Regions from separate parts of the Pseudomonas sp. S3_C06 genome, predicted to be linked through region 4. Evidence: riboswitches for the same ligand, from Rfam matches in the RefSeq annotation. Region 4 holds a riboswitch; each other region holds the start of a gene.
The links. Region 4 has a riboswitch for cobalamin ahead of cobW (cobalamin biosynthesis protein CobW). Riboswitches for the same ligand answer to the same signal wherever they lie in the genome.

Region 1 (5,605 bases), 190 kb from region 4:
AACTCAACAGCCGCGAAGCCATCGTGCACGCCATCGTCAAGGGCATCGGCATCGGGTTTGTCTCGGCCGTCGAGTACGCCGAAACACCCGGCACCACGCCGATCACCTTTGTCGACCACCCGTTCTTTATCGAATACCACCTGTGCTGCCTCGGCATCCGCAGGAACCGGCCAGTGATTGCCGAACTGTTTGATGCGAATCCACCGCTGACCTGATCAGCACTGCCCCTTGAACCGCCTACCTCATTACCGAGGGACGGCCCACGCTTACCTGAAAACGGAGATTGACCATGCAGTACCAACAACCGACTCACCTGCAAGCCGCGATCCTTGACTGGGCCGGCACCGTTGTCGATTTCGGCTCGTTTGCGCCGACGCAGATTTTTGTCGAGGCCTTTGCCGAGTTCGGCGTTGCCGTGTCGCTGGAAGAAGCGCGCGGGCCGATGGGCATGGGCAAGTGGGATCACATCCGCACGCTGTGCAACTTGCCACAGATTGCCGAGCGTTATCGTGCAGCATTCGACCGCGTGCCGAGCGATGACGATGTGACGGCGATCTACGAGCGCTTCATGCCGTTGCAAATCGAGAAAATCGCCCTGCATTCGGCGCTGATTCCGGGCGCGCTCGAGGCGATTGCCGCGTTGCGCGACAAGGGCTTGAAAATCGGTTCGTGCTCCGGTTATCCGGCGGTGGTGATGGCCAAGGTCGTCGAACTGGCGCGGGAAAATGGCTACGTCGCTGACCATGTCGTCGCCACCGATGAAGTGCCGAATGGCCGCCCGCATCCGGCGCAGGCACTGGCTAACGTGATTGCCTTGGGCATCGATGATGTGGCCGCGTGCGTCAAGGTTGATGACACCTGGCCCGGAATTCTTGAAGGGCGTAGCGCGGGGATGTGGACGGTGGCGTTGACCTGTTCCGGCAACGCGCTGGGCCTGAGCTATGAGCAATACAAGGCATTGCCGTCGGATCGACTGGCGGAAGAACGTGCGCGGATCGGCAAGATGTTCGCCCCCTCGCGCCCGCATTATCTGATCGACACCATCGCCGAGTTGCCCGAGGTAATCGAAGACATCAATGCGCGTCTGGCCCGGGGCGAAACCCCGCAAGCCTGCTGAGTAGCCCCTACCCCTGATCGTTCCCACGCTCTGCGTGGGAATGCAGCCCGTGACGCTCCGCGTCACTGGACGCGGAGCGTCCCTAGAGGCATTACCACGCGGAGCGTGGGAACGATCAGTTCGCGGCATTGCCAAATCGCAGGCAAAAAAAAGCTGCCAAAACTGGCAGCAAAAACTTTAAGAACACGCGATGTATTGGCCTCAGCATAGACGCCGGATAATGACAGTGTCATGACAGCCGCACATTCATTCGACCGCCCCGCCCCCCGTCATCAGGATGTCATCAAGATCACGGCAGAATCCTCGCAAACCGTCTTGAGCCTCGCGACGGATGCATTGCAAGGATTCCCATGAAAGACGACGCCTCGCTGTTTGCCGCCATCGACCTGGGTTCGAACGCCTTTCGCCTGATGATCGGCCAGTCAGTGCGCAGTCGAAAGGGCTTGCAGATTCAGGAAGTGAAAACCCTGCGTGAACCCGTGCGTCTCGCCGAAGGTTTTGATGGTGGTGCGCTGGATGCGTTGGCACTGGATCGCGGCTGGCAGGCATTGGCGCGGTTCGGCAAGAAGCTGCGCGGTTTCGAGGCCGGCCGGGTTCGCGCGGTGGCGACCAGCGCAGTGCGCGAGGCCGACAATGCGCAACTGTTTCTGGCCAGTGCCGAGCGGCATCTGGGCTTTCCCATCGACGTCATTTGCGGCCATGAAGAGGCGCGGCTGGTCTACGCCGGCGTGACCCACGCCTTGCCAAGCGCTGAAGACCTGCGCCTGGTGGTCGATATCGGCGGCGGTTCCACCGAGCTGATCCTCGGCCAAGGCTCACAACCATTGCTCACCGAAAGCATCGCCATCGGCAGTGGCACCTTGAGCACGCGCTTCTTTCGCGGCGGTGACGTGTCCGCCGGTGCCCTACAGGAGGCCGAACGCTTTGCCATCCTGCAGTTTGAAAAGGTTGCCCGACGCTATCGCGCTCAGGGCTGGCAGCAAACCATCGGTTCGTCCGGCACCGCGCGCATGCTGGCCAAAGTGCTCAAGGCCAATCGCCTCAACGACTACGGTCAGGACGGTATCACCTACGGCGGACTGCTGCGCCTGTCGTTGCTTCTGCTGAAGGTGAACAACGTGCAACAGCTCAAGCTCGCCGGCCTGCAAGCGCATCGCCAAAGCATTCTGCCCGGCGGTCTGGTGTTGATGCTGGCGGCGTTCAAGGTGTTCGGCATCGCGCAAATGCTGCCCTCCGAACCGGGCCTGCGTTTAGGCGTGTTGCACGGTTTGATGAGCCAGCACTAATCCTCGTCACGGCAGATTCGTCTCCCCTTCAGCGGCTCGATCGACTACCATGCCGCCGCCGGTTCCCGAACGGGACTAACAGGGAATCCGAGGTGCTTGCTCAGCACTGATCGGAACTGCCCCCGCAACTGTAGATGCCGAGCCTGCTCCACGACTGCCACTGGGTGAATCCCGGGAAGGCCGGAGCCAGGCGATGACGCATCAGTCAGGAGACCTGCCGGCACAGTGATTACTAACCGGCGGGGTGTCCGGGAAGGACATCGTGCCGTGCGCGTCTTCGTTGGCTGCCCGGCCTTGCGCTGTTTTCCTGACTGCGTTCGATGGTGTGTTTCCAATCCGTACTCTCCCGCTCCCGTACGGTTCCCCTGGAGACTGCCCCATGCTGCTGCCCCGCGTTGCCACCCTGATCACCGGCCTGAGCTTTGGCGCCATGGCGCATGCGGCACCGACGGTCTATCCGCTGACGGTCGAAAACTGCGGCAGCACCCTGACCTTCCAGCACGCACCGACGCGCACCGTGACCATCGGCCAGGCCGGCACGGAAATGCTCTACGCCATGGGCCTGGGCGACAAAGTCGTCGGCACCTCGTTGTGGTTCAACAATGTGCTGGCCAAATACAAAGCCCAGGACGACAAGATCGAGCGTTTGGCTGACAACGAGCCAAGTTTCGAATCGGTGATCGGCAAGCGCCCGGAACTGGTCGCCGTGGAGCTGGAATGGATGGTCGGCCCGCAAGGCGCGGTCGGCACTCGCGAGCAATTTCATGAACTGAAGATTCCGACCTACCTGCTGCCTTCCGATTGCGAAGCCAAGGACAACCTCGTCGGCGCCGATGGCACGCGACTGGCGCCGTTTCGCATCGAGACGATTTACAAAAGCGTGAGCCAACTGGCGCAGATCTTCGATGTTCAGGAGCGTGGCCAGCAGCTCAACGACGAGCTCAAAGCCAGCCTCGCCAAATCGATTGCCACAGCCCAAGGCAAACAGCTGAAGGATGCCAGCGCGCTGGTCTGGTTTTCCAGCGCACAAATGGACATCGAGCCGTTCGTGGCCGGGCACAAAGGCGTTCCCGATTTCATGCTCAGCACCCTCGGCGTGCGTAACGTGGTGGCGTCCGATGAAGAGTGGCCAACGGTCGGCTGGGAAACCATCGCCAAGGCTAATCCAACCTTTCTCGTCATCGCGCGCATGGACCGTCGACGCTTCCCCGCCGACGACTATGAAAAGAAACTCGCCTTCCTGCGCACTGACCCGGTGACGCGCAACATGGACGCGGTGAAGCACAACCGCATCATCATTCTTGACGCCATGGCCATGCAGGCGAGCCTGCGCATGTTCGATGGCATCGAGCAATTGGCCACGGCCATCAACGGCAATGACCTGTCGCAATGAGTGCCAGTCTGATCCGTACGCTGCTGGCCTTGGTGACACTGTTGATTGCAGTGGTCGCTGGTGTGGCCATCGGCGAAACCTCGATTGAACCGGGCGTGGTCGTGCAAGTGCTGGCGAACAAATTGTGGGGCGCCGGGTACGCGCTGGATCCTATCGACGAAGGCATCGTCTGGAACTACCGCCTGACCCGCGCACTGGTCGCGGCTGCATGCGGTGCCGGTCTGGCGACGTGCGGGGTGATTTTGCAGTCGCTGTTGCGCAACCCGCTGGCCGATCCTTATCTGCTGGGGATTTCTGCCGGCGCCTCGACCGGGGCGGTGATGGTGGCGTTACTCGGTGTTGGCGCCGGGATCATCTCGTTGTCAGTCGGCGCATTTGCCGGCGCAGTCACGGCGTTCGTGCTGGTGATTGTACTGGCGCGAGTCAGCGGTTCGGCCAGCGGCACCGGGCAGATCATTCTTGCCGGGATCGCCGGCTCGCAGCTGTTCAACGCGCTCACGGCGTTTTTGATCACCCGCTCGGCCAGCTCTGAACAGGCGCGCGGCATCATGTTCTGGCTGTTGGGCAATCTCGGCGGCGTGCGCTGGCCTTCGGTGTGGCTGGCGGTGCCGGTGGCCGTGTTGGGGTTGGTTGTGTGTCTGTGGCATCGGCGGGCGCTGGATGCGTTTACCTTTGGTGCGGATTCGGCGGCATCCCTCGGCATTCCGGTGCGACGTGTGCAGATTCTGCTGATTGGCTGCGCGGCACTGGTGACGGCGGTGATGGTGTCGATTGTCGGTTCGATCGGTTTTGTCGGGTTGGTGATTCCCCACGCCGCGCGGCTGTTGCTCGGCACCGGGCATGCGCGCTTGTTGCCGGCCAGTGCGTTGGGCGGCGCAGTGTTTCTGATTGCCGCTGATGTGCTGTCGCGCACGTTGATCAAGGGCCAGGTGATTCCGGTCGGGGTGATTACCGCGCTGGTCGGCGCGCCGGTGTTTGCCTTGATTCTGGTAGGCCGCAGGTCCGCTCGATGAATAGTGTTTTGAGTTGTTCTGGTCTGAGCTTCAGAGTGCGCGGCGCCGAGTTGCTCAGCGGTGTCAGCCTTGAAGTTCAGCGCGGCGAAACCCTCGGCATCGTCGGGCCGAATGGATCCGGCAAATCCACCCTGCTCAAACTGCTGGCCGGGCTGCGTGAACCGAGCGCTGGCGAGGTGCTGCTCGAAGGTCAGCACCTGGGCAAAATGGCCCGGCGCAGCATTGCGCAAAAGCTTGCGGTGGTCGAGCAACAGGCCGACACCGACGACGGCATTCGCGTGTTCGATGCGGTGGCGCTGGGGCGTACGCCTTGGCTGTCGGCGCTGCAACCGTGGTCCGCGGCCGACGACGCCATTGTTCAGCAGGCGCTGACCGACGTCGACGCGATGCACCTGCGCACCCGTCTCTGGCGCAGCCTGTCCGGTGGTGAGCGACAACGGGTACACATCGCTCGGGCCCTGGCGCAGCGACCGCAAATCCTGTTGCTGGACGAACCGGCCAACCACCTCGACATTCAGCATCAGCTGACCATTCTCAACGTGGTGCAGGCGTTGCCGGTGACCACGCTGATCGCCTTGCATGATCTTAATCAGGCGTTGAAATGCGATCGTCTGGCGGTGCTGGAGCGCGGGCGACTGGTGGCGCTGGGCGCGCCGCTGGAAGTGCTGACACCGCAGCGGTTACAAGACACTTTCGGGGTCAGGGCGCACTATCTGACAGATCCGTTTGATGGGGCGCAGATTCTCAGATTTCACTCATGACGTTGTGCATGTGCGTGGTCTGCCACACCGGGTCA
Region 2 (5,605 bases), 1.0 Mb from region 4:
TTCTGCTTATGACGATGTCGGCCCGCCTCACCTTGATCTTCTTCGCAGCGCTGCTCAGCGCCTGCGCCAGTCGCACACCGCCTCCTGCGCCGGTGGTTCGTGCCCCGGTCGTGTTCGGCCCCTCCCAAGCTTTTTCGCCTGCTGCTGAAGACGTGCTGTTTCGCGCGCTCGGTCTGGTCGGCACGCCTTATCGCTGGGGCGGCAACACGCCGGATTCAGGGTTTGATTGCAGCGGGCTGATCGGTTTTGTCTACCGTGATGCGGCGGGCATTTCTTTGCCACGTTCGACGCGTGAGCTGATCGTCATGCAGGCACCGAATGTCGGCAAGGAAGGCTTGCAGACCGGCGATCTGATCTTCTTCGCCACCAATGGCGGCTCGCAGGTCAGTCATGCGGGGATCTACGTCGGCGAAGGGCGCTTTGTGCATGCGCCGGCCACGGGCGGCACGGTGAAGCTGGACAGTCTGTCGAAGGCGTATTGGCAGAAGGCTTATCTGAGTGCCAAGCGGGTGTTGCAGCCGGAGCATTTGGCGCATAACCCTTAATTCAAGCCTCACACAATCCACTAATGTAGGAGTGAGCCTGCTCGCGATAACGGTCATTCAGTTAACGATGATGTCGACTGATATGGCACTATCGCGAGCAGGCTCACTCCTACAGTTGTTTGTGCATGGCGAAAATTATTTGCTGGCCGACACTCGCCACACCTTGTTGCCGACATCATCCGCCACCAGCAAGCCACCCTGCTGATCGATCACCACGCCCACCGGGCGGCCCAGTGCATTCTCATCCTTGTCGAGGAACCCGGTCAGCACATCCACCGGTGTGCCACTCGGCTTGCCGCCGGTAAACGGCACGAAAATCACTTTGTAGCCACTGTGCGGTTTGCGATTCCATGAGCCGTGCTGGCCGATAAAGGCACCTTCCTTGAACTGCGCCGGCAGGTTGTTGCCCTCGGCGAACGTCAGGCCCAAAGACGCAGTGTGCGGCCCGACGGCGTAATCCGGGGCAATGGCCTTGGTCACCAGATCCGGGTTTTGCGGCGTAACGCGGACATCGACATGTTGGCCGTAGTAGCTGAACGGCCAGCCATAGAAACCACCGTCCTTCACAGAGGTGATGTAGTCCGGCACCAGATCACTGCCGATCTCGTCACGTTCATTCACTGCCGTCCACAGCGCGCCACTGGTGGGTTCCCAGGCCAGGCCATTGGGGTTGCGGATGCCCGAGGCAAAGATCCGGTGATTGCCGGTCGCCCGATCAACTTCCCAGATCGCGGCGCGACCTTCTTCCTTATCCAGACCATTTTCGCCGACGTTGCTATTCGAGCCGACCGTGACGTACAACTTGCTGCCGTCCTTGCTGGCGATGACGTTTTTGGTCCAGTGGTGATTCAGCGTGCCGCCAGGCAAATCGACAACCTTGATTGGCTGCGACTTGATCTCGGTCGCGCCCGGTTCGTAGTTAAAGCGCAGCAGGCGATCGGTATCGGCGACGTACAGATCGTTGCCGACCAGCGTCATACCGAAAGGTGAGTTGAGGTTTTGCAGGAACACTGTGCGCGTCTCAGCGACGCCATCGTGGTCGGCGTCACGCAGCAAGGTGATGCGGTTTGGGCTGGGCACGCCAGCGCCGGCCTTGCCCATGACCTTCTTCATGACCCAGCCGCGAATCCCGCTGCTGTCATCCGGTTTTGGCGGAGCATTGGTTTCCGCCACCAGCACATCGCCGTTGGGCAGCACATACAACCAGCGCGGATGATCGAGGCCTTCGGCGAACGCTGCCACCTGGGTGCCAGCCGCCGCTGTCGGTTTGCCGCCCTCGGGCCAGCCGATCGCCGGGGCGATGTTCACCGTCGGGATCAGGGTCTTGTTCGGTTCGGGCAGCTTCGGCGACGGGCCGGTGCCGTCGGAGACTTGCAGGCTGGAGGTCTCACCGCAGGCGGCGAGCCCTCCGGCGAAGGCGATGACAAAAACGAGCTGGGGCTTGCGCATTGCTGATCTTCCCTATGAATGCATTCCTAATCATAGAGGAGGGCGCAAGCCCGATGGTTCAACTGCTCAGCTGCGGGCTTCCTTGAACAGCACGGCGATGCCCGGGTGATAGTTGCCCGCTTCGCTGCGCAACTTGCGGTAGGCGTAAGGGAAATACCAGGCGACCGCGCAGGTGTGTTCCTTTTGCAGATCGTCGACCATGTCCTGCAGCTCTTCGGGGCTGGCGCTGTGCTGGGGTTTTTGCGGCGCGATAAACAGGCAGCCGAGCTTGAGATCGCTGGCGTAGCTGATGCGTTTGGCGTCGTTGGTGATATCGAGCAGGGCTTGGGTCAGATTCAGGTTGGTGACCTTCGGCCAGCGCTGAGTGGCCTGGATAAAGGCGCGGTCTTCGGCGCCGGCCAGAAACAGATCGGCGCGAGCGTTGCGCTCGCCTTCTTCGTTCTGCTTGCGCGTGGGAGTTTCGTTCAAGGTCACCAGCTCAGCCATCCAGGCCGCCGCCGAGAGCAGTCCGAGATTGGCTTTCTCGTCATGCCAGTAAGGGGTATCGCTGTCGCCGCGCACGGCGTTGTAACGGTCGATACAGTCAAACCAGCGTTCGAGCACCGGGCGCAGGAATTCCAGGCGCGGGTTGCTGATGATCATGCCTTGCATCGTCATCATCCTTTATTGTTGTGGTGGGCTTTTCGGGAAAAGCATGGCTCTTTGATATCATTTGTATCAGTGTGGCACAAGATTGGCGGCAGATAATTGATCGGCGGCAGTTATTCGCCCGATGGCCGCCTCTTTAATTGACGCTCCACCCCCAACCCTCTAACCTTCGCGGCTTGTTTCAGGTGCTCTGTGACCTGCGTCGACAGAGTGAAACAGGGAAGCCGGTGAGGGTTGTCTTCGCACGAAGAACTACCACGATCCCGGCGCTGCCCCCGCAACGGTAAATGAGTGAAAGCTGCGCCTTGAGCCACTGCCTCGAAAGAAGCGGGAAGGCGCGCAGTCAGGCCAACGCCGCTCATGAGCCCGGAGACCGGCCTGATCCATCCAGCGGCATCACGGTGGGCGATGCCAGGCTTTTTGCCGTCTATTCTTGTGCCTGCCCGCCGTTATCCAGCCTCAACGGAGAGCTCCCCCATGACTGATTCCCCCGAGCGCGACGAACGCCATCTGGCCCGTATGCAGCGCAAAAAAGCCGTGATCGACGAACGCATTGCCAACTCGCCCGACGAGTGCGGTCTGGTGCTGGTGCTGACCGGCAATGGCAAAGGCAAAAGCAGCTCGGCGTTCGGCATGCTCGCCCGCGCCATGGGCCACGGCATGCAGTGCGGTGTGGTGCAGTTCATCAAGGGCCGCAACAGCACCGGCGAAGAGCTGTTTTTCCGCCGCTTCCCCGAGCAAGTTCGCTTCCACGTGATGGGCGAAGGCTTCACCTGGGAAACCCAGGATCGTCAGCGCGACATCGCCGCTGCCGAAGCCGCGTGGGCCGTGTCCCGTGAACTGCTGCGCGATCCGTCGATCGGTCTGGTGGTGCTCGACGAATTGAACATCGCCCTCAAACACGGCTACCTCGATCTCGATCAGGTGCTCAGCGATTTGCAGGCGCGTCCGCCGATGCAGCACGTGATCGTTACCGGTCGCGCGGCCAAGCCGGAAATGATCGAGATGGGCGATACGGTCACCGAAATGGGCATGCTCAAACACGCCTTCCAGGCCGGCATCAAAGCGCAGAAAGGCGTCGAACTTTGAATCAACCACGTCACTGCCCGGCGGTGCTCATCGCCGCGCCGGCTTCCGGTCAGGGCAAGACCACCGTCACCGCCGCGCTCGCCCGTTTGCATCGCAATCAGGGGCGCAAAGTGCGCGTGTTCAAATGCGGCCCGGACTTCCTTGATCCGATGATTCTCGAGCGCGCCAGCGGTGCGCCGGTGTATCAATTGGACATGTGGATGGTTGGCGAGCAGGAGAGTCGTCGTCTGTTGTGGGAAGCCGCTGCCGAGGCGGATCTGATTCTGATCGAGGGCGTGATGGGCCTGTTCGATGGCACGCCGTCCAGTGCCGATCTGGCGCGGCACTTCGGTGTACCGGTGCTTGGCGTGATTGATGGGACGGCCATGGCGCAGACCTTTGGTGCGTTGGCTCTAGGTTTAGCGAAGTATCAGCCGGATCTGCCGTTTGCCGGTGTGCTCGCCAATCGCGTCGGCACCTTGCGCCATGCGCAGTTGCTCGAAGGCAGCCTCACGGAGGGGCTGCGCTGGTACGGCGCGTTGTCCCGCGAAACAGGCATCGAACTGCCGAGCCGGCATCTCGGCCTGGTGCAGGCCAGCGAACTGAATGACCTCGATGTGCGTCTCGACGCCGCTGCCGACGCTCTCGCCAGCAGCTGTGAGGTAGCGCTGCCACCGGCGGTTGAGTTCGCCGCGCCTGACATCATCGCTGTCGAGCCGCTGCTGAAGAATGTACGAATCGCCGTCGCCCGTGATGAAGCGTTTGCCTTCACCTATGGCGCGAGTCTGGATCTGCTGCGGGCGATGGGTGCTGAGTTGAGTTTCTTCTCGCCGATCCGCGACACGCAATTACCTGAAGCGGACAGCGTGTATCTGCCCGGTGGTTATCCGGAGTTGCATCACGTTGCGCTGGCGCAGAACACCGCGATGGTTGAAGCGATTCGTGCGCATCATTCAGCGGGTAAACCGTTGCTCGCTGAATGTGGCGGGATGCTGTATCTGCTCGATTCGCTGACGGACGTTGAAGGCACTCGCGCCGAATTGGTTGGGCTGCTCAAAGGCGACGCGGTGATGCAGAAGCGTCTGGCGGCGTTGGCGTTGCAAGCGGTGGATCTGCCGGAAGGTTCGCTGCGTGGGCACACTTATCATCATTCCCTGACGACTACCGAACTGGCGCCGATTGCACGGGGTTTGAGCCCGAATGGTGGACGTGGGGCCGAGGCGGTTTATCGGGAAGGGCGGATGACGGCCTCTTATGTGCACTTCTATTTTCCGTCGAATCCTGTGGCTGTCGCAGCATTGTTTGCACCGTCCCTTGAGGACGCTATCGCGAGCAGGCTCACTCCTACAGTGGGCGATGTCGTGCCTGACGAAATGCAATCCCCTGTGGGAGCGAGCCTGCTCGCGAAAGGGCCATGACCGACAACACATTCTCCGAAGCCGAACGCGAAGCGGTTTATCGAGCCATCGCCGAACGCCGCGACATGCGCCACTTCACTGGCGGCACGGTCGAGCCGGATCTGCTGCGCCGACTCTTGGAAGCCGCCCACCAGGCCCCAAGCGTCGGCCTGATGCAGCCCTGGCGTTTCATCCGTATCAGCGACCGAGCCCTGCGCGGGCAGATCCAGAACCTCGTGGAAGAAGAACGCGTCCGCACCGCAGAAGCCCTCGGCGAGCGCAGTGACGAGTTCATGAAACTCAAAGTCGAAGGCATCCATGACTGCGCCGAGGTGTTGGTTGCCGCATTGATGGACGATCGCGAAAAACACATCTTCGGTCGCCGCACGCTGCCGGAAATGGACATGGCCTCGCTGTCCTGCGCAATCCAGAATCTGTGGCTGGCCTCGCGCGCCGAAGGTCTGGGCATGGGTTGGGTTTCACTGTTCGAGCCTCAGG
Region 3 (5,605 bases), 970 kb from region 4:
CATTCTCTGGAAGATGATGAGTTCCTCCTCCTCAACAATACGCTGGAAAGTGAAATTTTAAGCCTTGATGATGAACACCCGCTAAAATTCCTTAGAAAGGCGGAGTTGATGGCGAAGTTAATTGAACATGACTTGAGTCATATGGAAGCCACTGACCTGGCTAACTGCATAAGTGCTTATCCGAGAAAACATCAAGGTTCCGACAGTTGGAAAAATTGCAATCTCAATGATTTTATTCAGTGGGAAGTGGCCAACCTGAAGAGCAACGAAAAACTGGCACACTCGTTCGAGTTTTTTATAAGTGCGCACGCGGACGCTTTCAAAAAAGCCCAGATTGAAAAATCCAAAACTCACGCTTCAGACAAACTTTCTAGCTTCTATACGGCCATTAAACAAGGCACCCGGACGACACTCGTTAAATTACTGATCACCGAGCACCGCCATACTGTGTTCTTCACGGATGTTGATGTGGATTTGTTCGTTACTGCGCTTGTCGAGGCTCCTAATACAGCCATTGCTGACTTCATTGAGATTGCCTCAGAGCGTTATCTCACGGACCGTTTAAGATCCAATCATGGCAGCAACGAACTCACACTCGAACTGGACTTTTGGGAAAAGGTAAAAATCGCAATCGAAGCGCGTTTTGACAACGTGGGGCCCTTGAAAAAATATAACCTGAAAAAACTCATTGACCCGACGATTGCCAATTTCCAGAGCATGTTGGCACCCGTAGTTCACTCTTACCAGTAACTATCACATACCCGCTTGGCATCCTCTCATGACAGTGATGCCAAGCGTTGACTCTCATTGAACTCAAACTAGAGTCTCTAAATCTATCGGCCAGCACCGTCAAACGGCGGCCTTTCAATACGCTTTTACTTCCCGGAGGCCATGCCACGCAGGCCGGAAATCACCGGCGCCTTCTCCTCGCGGATCTGGCTGATCAACAACTGCGCGTTGTCGGCACAGCCGACGTCGGCCGGTTTGCTCTCGATGCCGTGAATGACCCGCAGCAACTGCGCCTTGTTATGCGCCAGGCGTTGCTGGAGGATTTTGATTTCTTCGACCCTGCGTTTGAGCCCGACCAGCATTTCTTCGTGCTGCCATTCCTGCGCGTTCACCGGCAGTAACTGGCGGATTTCCTCGAGGGAAAAACCCGCTGACTGCGCGCCGGTGATGATATGCAGGATCCACTCGGTTTCCGGGGCGTAGTCGCGATAACCGTTGGCCTTGCGCTCGACCGACTTGATCAGCCCGCTCGCCTCATAGAAGCGGATGCGCGAAGGCGCCAGACCGCTGATTTTTGCCAGTTCGCCGATTTTCATGATTGACCTGAGCTGCAAATGACTTTGAAGTGAACTTTAAACCTTCAAGGATTTGACGGCCAATGCTGGCGGACAGGATCTACACCAATCTTGTGCCCCTGTAGGAGTGAGCCTGCTCGCGATAGCGGAGTGTCTGCACCGAATAGGTTGACTGACCCTGCGCAATCGCGAGCAGGCTCACTCCTACAGGGTATTGCGGTGTATGCAGACATCCTCATGGCTATCGCCGTCGCCCCCCAGCCGATAATTGGCAAGTTGACGAACGGTCATTCGAATGTTCAGATGCCGCCCAGTTTCAGGTGTCCCATGCCGCCGTGCATGGGGTGAAACGGGAAACCGGTACGTTCTTTTCGAACAAGTCCGGTGCTGCCCCCGCAACGGTATGCGCGTGATGCTTTCGATACACCACTGTGGCCGCACGGCCATGGGAAGGTGAAAGCCTCGATACGCGCGAGCCCGGAGACCGGCCTGAATTGCTGTTTGGCAAAATCCTGCGGTGGGCGGGCATGGGCCGGTATTGGCTGTGCGCGATGCCTTCTCCTGCATGCTCTTCTGCGAAGATCCTTTTCGAGAAGACAATGATTCGACCTTTCTACACCTCGGCTCCAACCCTTCTGTTCGGCTGTTTGTTCAGTCCCCTGCTGCTGGCAGATGACACGCCGCTGGAACTCAATCAGCAAATCGTTTCCGCACCGTCGGTGGAGTCGACCACGGTCGCCGAGATGGCGAAGTTCGGCAGCAAGGTCGAGATCGTCAGCCGCGAACAGATAGAGCGCGCTGGCCCCAGTGCCGATGTCAGCCGCGTCATGCAGATGTTTATTCCCGGCCTGTATGTCGCGCCGAAAAACGGCCCGTTCGACTACGGCACCTATTCGCTGCTGGGCGGGCGCAACGATGACACGCTGATCCTGCTCGACGGCGTGCGCCTGAACAATCGCCTGTACGGCGGCCTCTATCTGGACACCCTGCCGGCCAACGCCATCGAGCGCATCGAAGTGCTCAAGGGTGGCCAGAGTCTGTTGTTCGGCACCCAGGCAGTGTCGGGGGTGATCAACATCGTCACCCGCAGCCCGCAATCGCGCAAAACCTCCGGCGAAGTGAATCTGGGCGTCGACAGCTTCGGCGGCACCACCGAAGACGCTCGGGTCGAAAACATCTTCAGCAACGGTTTCGGCGATCTCGGTTTGCTCGCGTACGTCAGCCACAACGTCTCCGACGGTTACCAGCCCTATCGCAACCGCGACATGAAAAACGTCAGCGAGAAGAACCGCGCCTACGAAGTCACCACCTTCGGCGGCAAGGCGATTCAGTCGTTTGGCGAGGATGCGCGGCTGGAACTGTTCTACCAATACGCCGACGCCAACCTCGACTTCGCCCGTCCGGTCGACAATCACAAGACCACCAACGACCGCGTGCAGCAGATCGCCACGGCGACTTTCGAGCAGACCATCAATGAGCGTCTGAGCTACTTCGTCAAAGGCCATATCAACGACTGGGACACGCGCTACACCCGGGTCAACAACATCGCCGGCGGCGGCACCAAAGTCATCAACCACAACGACTATTGGGGCTTCACCGATTGGGGCGTGCAGGCCGAAGGCAAAGCAGAATTGCCCGGTGGCCATGTGTTGGTGTTCGGCACCGACAACCAATGGTTCAAGGGCCAGGACGATGTGCTGATTATCGACAACGACAAGGCTGAAGCGCACGCGTTCTACACGCAACTGCGCCCGCAGATCGACGCCCTGCCCGACTGGCACCCGAGCATCGGCGTGCGTCACGAGGCCATGAGCGGCGGCGACAGTGCCACGGTCGGCATGCTCACTTCGCTGTATGACCTCAATGACAACTGGGCGGTGCGCGGTCAGTACGGCAGCGCCTACAAACTGCCGAACGCCGAGCAACTGTTCGTCAACGAGCCGGGCGACGAGATCGGCAACCGCAATCTCAAACCGGAAAAAAGCCGCAACGCCGAACTGGGTGTCGACTACAAAGGCTTTCTGCTCGACCGCGAATTCAGCGCCAGCGTGACCCTGTTCAAACGCAAGATCGACGACCTGATCACCCTCGATGACATTCAGTGGGTCAACGGTGAAGGCACGATCCAGATGCGCGGTTTCGAGGCCGACGCCAAACTGGCGCTCAACGATCAGTGGAGCCTGCAAGCGGACATGACCCGCAACCTCACCGAGTCGCGCAGCGGTGTGACGATCAACGACATCCCGAGCTTCTTCGCCCGTTCACGCGTGGGTTATGAATCGGAAAACCGCCTGTGGGGCGCCGGCGGTGCGATCCGCTATATCCGCGACATCAAAAGCTCGAAGCAGGTCGAGTACGGCAACTATTCAGTGGTCGACGCCGACGCTTATCGCTATCTCGACAACGCCCACCAACACCGCGTCAGCCTGCTGGTGGAAAACCTCTTCGACCGCGATTACGTCACCAGCCGTTCGAGCAACGTCGATAACCTCGGCCGGCCGTTCACCTCCGAAGTACGCTACACGTACCGCTTCTGATGAGTGACATCAAAACCGTCGACGGCGTCGACACGCACCCGGACTGGTCGCACGTGCCCGAGCACGCACGCCATGTGTTCCTCTGCACCGGCCCGCGCTGCACCCAACGCGGCGCCTTGCAGTTATGGAAAACCTTGCGCCGGCATTTACTCGCGCACGATCGCATCGAGAAGCCGGGCGGTGTTTTGCTGACCCGCACGCATTGTCAGTTTCCGTGCAATCTGGGGCCGATTGTGACCGTGTATCCGGAGCGCTGCTGGTATGGCGTGCGCAGCCATGAAGATGTGCAGCGGCTGGTCGAGGGGCATCTGGTGGACGGTGAAGTGGTTGCGAACTTGCTGATCAAGGCGCGGCCATGAACAGGTTGTGGATGTTATTGAGTGCCCTGCTCTGCGCGGCCCCCGCGTACGCCGACCATTACCGTAATTGCGGCGAAGACTGGCGCGCCGCTGCGCCCTCACGCATCGTCGCGCTCAATCAGCATGCGGCGGATCTCGTGCTGGCACTGGGTGCCGGGCCAGCGCTGGTCGGCGTGGCTTATCTGGATGACACCGGTGCCGGGCAGCGCCAAGCCGAGTATTTCGGTGTGCCGGTGATCGCGCGGCAATACCCGGCCAGCGAAGTGCTTTACGCTGCGAAACCGGATCTGGTGATCGGCGGTTTTGCCACGGCGTTCGGCGACGGGGTGACCTCACGCTCGGGACTGGCGCGCAATGGCGTGGGTTCGTATCTGCTGGAATCCGCCTGCAACGGGCACTCGCTGGATTATTTCGCGCATGTACGCAATGACTTGCTGACGCTGGGCAAGCTGCTGCACCAGCAGCAAAAAGCCCAAGCGTTGATCGACTCCATGGAAAAGGACATTGCCGGCGCCCGAGCCTTGGCCGGTGCGGGTAAACCGTTGTCCGTGTTCTATCTCGACAGCGAAGTCAAAGGCCTCGACAGCGAAGGCCGACGCGGATTTGTCACTCCGCTGCTGGCGGCTGCCGGGGCACGCAATGTGTTCGCCGACATCAACCTGTATCGAGTCACCGCCAACAGCGAAACCCTGCTGGCCAGCGACCCGGACGTGATCCTGCTGGCCGACGCCGAATGGTCGCCCGCCCGCCGCAAACGCTACCTGTTGACCCACGACCCGGTCCTCTCGCAACTGCGCGCGGTGCGCGAGAACCGCATCATCGAGATCCCTTTCACCCACCTGCTGCCAACCTACAACAGCGGCCGCGTCGCCTTGCAACTGGCCCGCCAGCTCAACGCGCTGGACAAAAAATAAATGAACCCGCCGCACCGCACGCCACCTAACGAACAGACCATCAGGAGGTAGCCAATGCAAATCGAAACCGTGTGGATCGTACTGGCGGCAGTTCTTCTGCTAATCGAACTCTGGGCCATCAATCGGGTGCGCAAGAGTCAGGGGAAATCGAGCAACAAAGGTGTATGGATTGTGCTGATCGTGTTTGTGCCGTTGTTCGGCTTGATTGCCTGGGCGTTGGCGGGGCCCAAGCATGTCAGTCGGCATTCGGCGTCGTAACCTGACTCTTGATCCATAGCGACTGAGCATCCGTCACGGACTGGCATGCCAAATGCCCGCGGGAAATATGGCCGCTTAACCCGTTGCAGGTTTACGAGCCCTGCTTTGGCCGGGCTCTTTTCTGTTTGCTCCCATCGTCACCCTGTTGCAGGATCAGCCGTCGACAACAGGGAATGTTGAAATGGATCAGAAAGCATGTGGGCGAATTGTGGTGGTGGGTGCAGGCATCGTCG
Region 4 (5,605 bases):
GCGGGCGAGCCAACGGCTGGCCAGACAGCGGAAGAAATCCAGCGCGTTGCCCAGACCGCCCTGACGCAAAAACTGCCAGAGCCGGTCGCGATCTTCTGCATTGACGGTGCTCAAGTCGCTGAGCTCCGGATCGGGACGGTCATCGCCCGGTACCAGAATCACCTGCACGCCACGTTCGGCTAGCTCGACCAAGCGCTCGACGCCATAACGCCAATAGGCAATGCCGCCGTGCAGCGAGATCAGAATGACCTTGGCGTGACGCAGCACTTCGTCGACATACAGATCGACCGAAGCGTGATTCTGCACCTGCATCGGATTGGCCAGACGCAGGCTCGGATAATCTTCCGGCAACTGCTGCGCGGCTTCGGCGAGCAGCGCCAGGCTGGAGTCGCCGCTGCACAGGATCACCAGCTCGGCGGGGGTTTGGCCAAGGTCGGCAATGTTGTCATCCGAGACGAAACCGCCGGGCTGAGTCCTGAGCAGGTGCATGGTTTAAACGCTGAGCGCAGCGCGCAGTTGCGCTTCGAGTTGGGCGGCGTCGAGTTCCTGACCGATCAGCACCAGACGCGTGACGCGCGCTTCCTCGGCACCCCACTGACGGTCGAAATGCTTGTCGAAACGCGTGCCCACGCCCTGGATCAGCAAACGCATTGGCTTGTTCGGAATGGCCGCAAAGCCCTTCACGCGCAAGATGCCGTGCTTGACCACCAGTTGCGTCAGGGCGTCGAGCAGTAGGCTTTCATCAGCTTGCGGAAGTTCGATGGAGATCGAATCGAAGGCGTCGTGATCGTGGTCATCGTGGTCGTCATCGCCTTCACCGTGGTGGTGATCATGGTGGCTGTGGCGGCTGTCGATGTGTTCTTCGGAACCGGCGCCGAGGCCGATCAACACGTCCAGTGGCAGACGGCCGTTGCTGGCTTCGATGATTTTGACGGCGGGCGGCAATTCTTCGGCGACTTCTGCGCGAACGCGAGCGAGGTCTTCCGGGCTGGTCTGATCGGCCTTGTTGAGGATGACGAGGTCGGCGCTGGCCAGTTGGTCGGCGAACAGTTCGTGCAGCGGCGATTCGTGATCGAGGTTCGGGTCGAGTTTGCGCTGCGCATCGACTTGATCCGGGAACGCGGCGAAGGTGCCAGCGGCTACGGCCGGGCTGTCGACCACGGTGATCACCGCGTCAACGGTGCAGGCGCTGCGGATTTCCGGCCACTGGAAGGCTTGCACCAGCGGTTTTGGCAGGGCCAGGCCCGAGGTTTCGATGAGGATGTGATCGAGGTCACCGCGACGCGCGACCAGTTCACGCATCACCGGAAAAAATTCTTCCTGAACGGTGCAGCACAGACAGCCGTTGGCCAGTTCGTAGACGCGGCCGGTGGCTTCTTCTTCGGTGCAGCCGATGGTGCATTGCTTGAGGATTTCACCGTCGATGCCCAGCTCGCCGAACTCATTGACGATCACCGCGATGCGACGGCCTTGGGCGTTATCGAGCATGTGCCGCAGCAGCGTGGTTTTGCCCGAGCCGAGGAAGCCGGTGACGATGGTGACGGGGAGTTTGGCCAGTGTTTTCATCGGTATGCCCTTTGGCAAGCGGCGGGCATACGGGACGAGAACCGGCCACGCGCGTGCGCGCCGGAAGCGTTCGCCACCGGATCACCCCGCCCGGTTGTAGTGAGAATCTGTGACGAGGCAGGTCTCCTGGCTGACGGTGTTCAGGCATTGGGCCTGGCGTTGGCTGCGCCTTCCCGCTGGCTCATGGGTTGAGCTGGCAGTGGCGTGGCAGCGAACATCACCGTTCACAGTTGCGGGGGCAGCCGCGGCATTGACCGCGTTCCCTTCTTAGCTTCGGCAACGGCCGAAGAACCTCGAAAGCGCAAGGCTACGCATGGTGTGGTTTTGGGTCAATGCTTTGGGGGTTTTGGATTGGGGGCATATCCGTTGCTGCGGGTGCTGCTTCTGGCGGTTTCGCTCTTACAGCGAGTCCCTTTTTCAAACGCCAAAAAGGAACCAAAAGGCTTTGCCCCGGCGTACGGCACTTCGCTGAGGCTCAGTGTTCCCTCGCTACGGTGTCCATCCGGGGGCATCGCCTACGGTTTGCTTCGCTGCACCTCCTCTCGATGTGTGCGGCTTCGCCGCACGGCGCTACGCGCCTACCCCCGGATGAACACCTTCGCTCGGCCTGCCGAAGGGGCAAAAGATCAAAAGCCAAAGCCAAAGCCAAAGCCAAAGCAGGATCAAAAACCAGATCAAGAGCCCCTCACCCTAGCCCTCTCCCCAAGGGAGAGGGGACTGACCGAGGTGTTTGGGAGAGCTACGCCGACGTGCGATACCGAGTTGAACTCAAGCTTTGAAAAGCCCAAAAATCGGCCCCCTCTCCCTCGGGAGAGGGCTGGGGTGAGGGGAAGCACCACCACAAATCCAAAGCCGACCACGCCCCGCTCTTCACCACTCAATAGGCCGAGTGTCAGCTCGCCTGCTCTTGATCTTGATCCACGGGCGACGTCGGAAGGCTGAGTGGAGGGATTGATCCGGGCGTGGGAGCGTAGCGACCGTTTGGCGCAGCCAAACACAGCGAGAGGAGGTGCAGCGAAGCAAACCGTAGGCGCTGCGCCCGGATCGATCCCGGAGCGAAGGAACCCCGAGCCCCAGCGAGCGGGCCGCACGTAGGAGCAAGCCTTTTTGGTTACTTTTTCGGCGTCTGGAAAAAGTGACCCGCCGTAAGGGCGGAACCCTAATCAGCCACACCCGCAGCAACGGATATACACCCAAAAATTGACCAAAACCCCACCCCCATGCTCTCCTACACAACTTGTTACGGGTGCCCTTCACAGGGTGAAACGGGAAACCGGTGAATCATGTGCTTTACTCAGAGCCATGTCAGTCCGGTGCTGCCCCCGCAACGGTAAGCGAGCGAAGCGTCAAAACCACTGTGTCTGTACGGCATGGGAAGGTGACGCTTGCAGGTCGGCATGACGCCAACCCCTCGTGAGCCCGGAGACCGGCCCGCAACACACAGCCCGCACCTTGTGCGTCGCTGAACATAACAAACCCGCGGTGGGCGGGCGCTGTTCGAACCTCTGCGAGCCCGACCCGCAGGGGTTTTCATGCGCTCGATTCACCCACTGACATTCCAGAGGGAAGCGCCATGTCGATCATCAGCAGCACCGGCAGCAACACGGACAAAATCGCCAGCACCACCACCCTGAGCCAACGCCTGGCCGCCGCGATCTTCGCGTCGATCCTCGGCGCCAGCCTGGTCTACTTTGCCGGTTTCTCGCACATCGAAGCGGTGCACAACGCCGCCCACGATACCCGCCACAGCGCCGCGTTCCCGTGCCACTGAGACCTGTCGACATGATCAAGCGTATTGCGCAAACCGCAGGTTTCACCGGTCTGCTGGCCGCCCTGCTCCTCACCCTGCTGCAAAGCTTCTGGGTGTCGCCACTGATTCTTCAGGCCGAGACGTTCGAGAAAGCCGAACCGGTTGCAGAAGTTCACGAACACGCCGCCGGCACCGCTGCGCACACCCACGACGCCGAAGCCTGGGAGCCGGAAGACGGCTGGCAGCGCGTGGTCTCGACCACGGGCGGCAATCTGGTCGTTGCCGTCGGTTTCGCCCTGATGCTCGCGGGCCTGTACACCCTGCGCGCGCCGACCAAAACCTCGCAAGGCTTGCTCTGGGGCCTGGCCGGTTACGCGACATTCGTACTGGCACCGACGATGGGCCTGCCACCTGAATTGCCGGGCACTGCCGCTGCTGATCTGGCCTCACGCCAGATGTGGTGGATCGGCACCGCCGCTTCGACCGCTGTCGGCCTGTCGTTGATTGCGTTCAGCCGTCACTGGCTGATGAAAATCCTCGGCGTGGCCATCCTTGCTGTGCCGCATGTAATCGGCGCACCCCAGCCGCAAGTGCATTCGATGCTCGCTCCCGAGGCATTGGAAGCTCAGTTCAAAATCGCTTCGCAGTTGACCAACGTGGTGTTCTGGCTGGCCCTCGGCCTGATCAGCGCCTGGTTGTTCCGCCGCAAAAGCGATGGCCAATACCACGCATGACCGATGACAGCGCAGCGCCGACCTTCGTGATCGGCCTGGGCTGCCAGCGCGGCTGCCCGGCCAGTACGCTGCGCGCGTTACTTGATCAGGCGTTACAGGCTCATCGGATTGAGCTGCAAGCAGTCAAGGCCTTGGCCAGTATCGACCTGAAGCGTGATGAGCCCGGTCTCCAGGAACTCGCCGCACAGCTGGCGCTGCCGTTGCTGTACTTCAGCAGCGCAGAACTGGCCAGTTATCAGGAACGACTCAGCCACCGTTCCGAGATCGCTTACGAACGTACCGGTTGCTATGGCGTCGCCGAAAGCGCCGCGCTGGCCCTTGCCGAACAGCTGATTCAGGCACCGGCAAAACTGCTGATTTCCCGGCAAAAATACGCTCAGGCCACCTTCGCATTGGCCGGCGCAGCATAAATTCCCGATAATCCCCGCCACCGATCATGAGCAATCTTCATCTGAAGCGATTGCCGTGCCCCTTTTTCACAGGATTCAACCATGACCGTTTACTTCATCGGCGCTGGCCCCGGCGACCCGGAACTGATCACTGTCAAAGGCCAGCGGCTGATTCGCAGCTGCCCGGTGATCATTTATGCAGGCTCGCTGGTACCGGCGGCGGTGCTGGACGGTCATCAGGCGCAAACCGTGGTCAACAGCGCTGAATTGCATCTGGAACAGATCATCGAATTGATCAAAACCGCGCACGCCAACGGTGATGATGTGGCGCGCGTGCATTCCGGTGATCCGAGCCTGTATGGCGCGATTGGTGAGCAGATTCGCTATCTGCGCGAGCTGAATATTCCATTCGAGATTATTCCGGGAGTGACGGCAACGGCAGCCTGTGCGGCGTTGCTGGGTGCGGAACTGACGTTGCCGGACGTCTCGCAAAGCGTGATTCTGACCCGCTACGCCGACAAGACCGCCATGCCGGCCGGTGAGGAACTGGGCAGTCTGGCGCAGCATGGCGCGACCATGGCGATTCATCTGGGGGTTAACCATCTGCAGAAGATTCTGGTGGAACTGCTGCCGCATTACGGCGCGGACTGCCCGATTGCGGTGATTCACCGGGCGACGTGGCCGGATCAGGATTGGGTGATGGGAACGCTGGCGGATATCGCCGGGAAGGTCGAGGCCAAAGGGTTTCGGCGTACGGCGTTGATTCTGGTGGGTCGCGTTTTGGGGAGTGAGGTGTTTAGCGAGTCATCGCTGTATCGCGCCGGGCATGCGCATCTTTATCGACCTTGAAGGCCCTTTCGCGAGCAGGCTCGCTCCCACATTGGGAATGCGATCAAATGTGGGAGCGAGCTTGCTCGCGAAGGCTTTCTTGAATTTCAGCCATAAAAAAACGGCGCTCACGGGGCGCCGTTTTTCATGTCCGCAGCGAACACCTTAGTAATAGGCGTTTTCTTTCTGCGTGTGGTCGGTCACGTCGCGAACGCCCTTCAGTTCAGGGATTCGCTCAAGCAAGGTGCGCTCGATGCCTTCCTTCAAGGTCACGTCCGCCTGGCCGCAGCCCTGGCAACCGCCACCGAACTGCAGCACGGCAATGCCGTCTTCCACCA

Region 1: another riboswitch for cobalamin. It lies ahead of AB4N44_RS29395 (ABC transporter substrate-binding protein); the one in region 4 lies ahead of cobW (cobalamin biosynthesis protein CobW).
Region 2: another riboswitch for cobalamin. It lies ahead of cobO (cob(I)yrinic acid a,c-diamide adenosyltransferase); the one in region 4 lies ahead of cobW (cobalamin biosynthesis protein CobW).
Region 3: another riboswitch for cobalamin. It lies ahead of AB4N44_RS04630 (TonB-dependent receptor plug domain-containing protein); the one in region 4 lies ahead of cobW (cobalamin biosynthesis protein CobW).

The regions. Positions count from the first base shown of each region.
Region 1 is NZ_CP162747.1:6,596,942-6,602,546, reverse strand. Features, by position in the region: gene AB4N44_RS29410 (LysR substrate-binding domain-containing protein) at 1-215, shown strand, start outside; gene phnX (phosphonoacetaldehyde hydrolase) at 290-1,117, shown strand; gene AB4N44_RS29400 (Ppx/GppA phosphatase family protein) at 1,468-2,403, shown strand; cobalamin riboswitch at 2,446-2,639, shown strand; gene AB4N44_RS29395 (ABC transporter substrate-binding protein) at 2,783-3,796, shown strand; gene AB4N44_RS29390 (FecCD family ABC transporter permease) at 3,805-4,809, shown strand; partial or broken gene AB4N44_RS29385 (ABC transporter ATP-binding protein) at 4,902-5,570, shown strand; gene AB4N44_RS29380 (GNAT family N-acetyltransferase) at 5,554-5,605, opposite strand, start outside.
Region 2 is NZ_CP162747.1:5,786,196-5,791,800, forward strand. Features, by position in the region: gene AB4N44_RS25765 (C40 family peptidase) at 9-545, shown strand; gene AB4N44_RS25770 (PQQ-dependent sugar dehydrogenase) at 681-1,994, opposite strand; gene AB4N44_RS25775 (hypothetical protein) at 2,061-2,645, opposite strand; cobalamin riboswitch at 2,809-3,038, shown strand; gene cobO (cob(I)yrinic acid a,c-diamide adenosyltransferase) at 3,120-3,731, shown strand; gene AB4N44_RS25785 (cobyrinate a,c-diamide synthase) at 3,728-5,128, shown strand; gene bluB (5,6-dimethylbenzimidazole synthase) at 5,125-5,605, shown strand, end outside.
Region 3 is NZ_CP162747.1:1,071,213-1,076,817, forward strand. Features, by position in the region: gene AB4N44_RS04620 (P-loop NTPase fold protein) at 1-750, shown strand, start outside; gene AB4N44_RS04625 (MerR family transcriptional regulator) at 876-1,325, opposite strand; cobalamin riboswitch at 1,606-1,811, shown strand; gene AB4N44_RS04630 (TonB-dependent receptor plug domain-containing protein) at 1,904-3,841, shown strand; gene AB4N44_RS04635 ((2Fe-2S) ferredoxin domain-containing protein) at 3,841-4,200, shown strand; gene AB4N44_RS04640 (ABC transporter substrate-binding protein) at 4,197-5,114, shown strand; gene AB4N44_RS04645 (PLD nuclease N-terminal domain-containing protein) at 5,169-5,372, shown strand; gene AB4N44_RS04650 (NAD(P)/FAD-dependent oxidoreductase) at 5,554-5,605, shown strand, end outside.
Region 4 is NZ_CP162747.1:99,138-104,742, reverse strand. Features, by position in the region: gene cobN (cobaltochelatase subunit CobN) at 1-489, opposite strand, end outside; gene cobW (cobalamin biosynthesis protein CobW) at 493-1,566, opposite strand; cobalamin riboswitch at 1,666-1,877, opposite strand; cobalamin riboswitch at 2,794-3,015, shown strand; gene AB4N44_RS00375 (CbtB domain-containing protein) at 3,140-3,337, shown strand; gene AB4N44_RS00370 (CbtA family protein) at 3,349-4,050, shown strand; gene AB4N44_RS00365 (cobalamin biosynthesis protein) at 4,047-4,460, shown strand; gene cobM (precorrin-4 C(11)-methyltransferase) at 4,542-5,288, shown strand; gene nfuA (Fe-S biogenesis protein NfuA) at 5,433-5,605, opposite strand, start outside.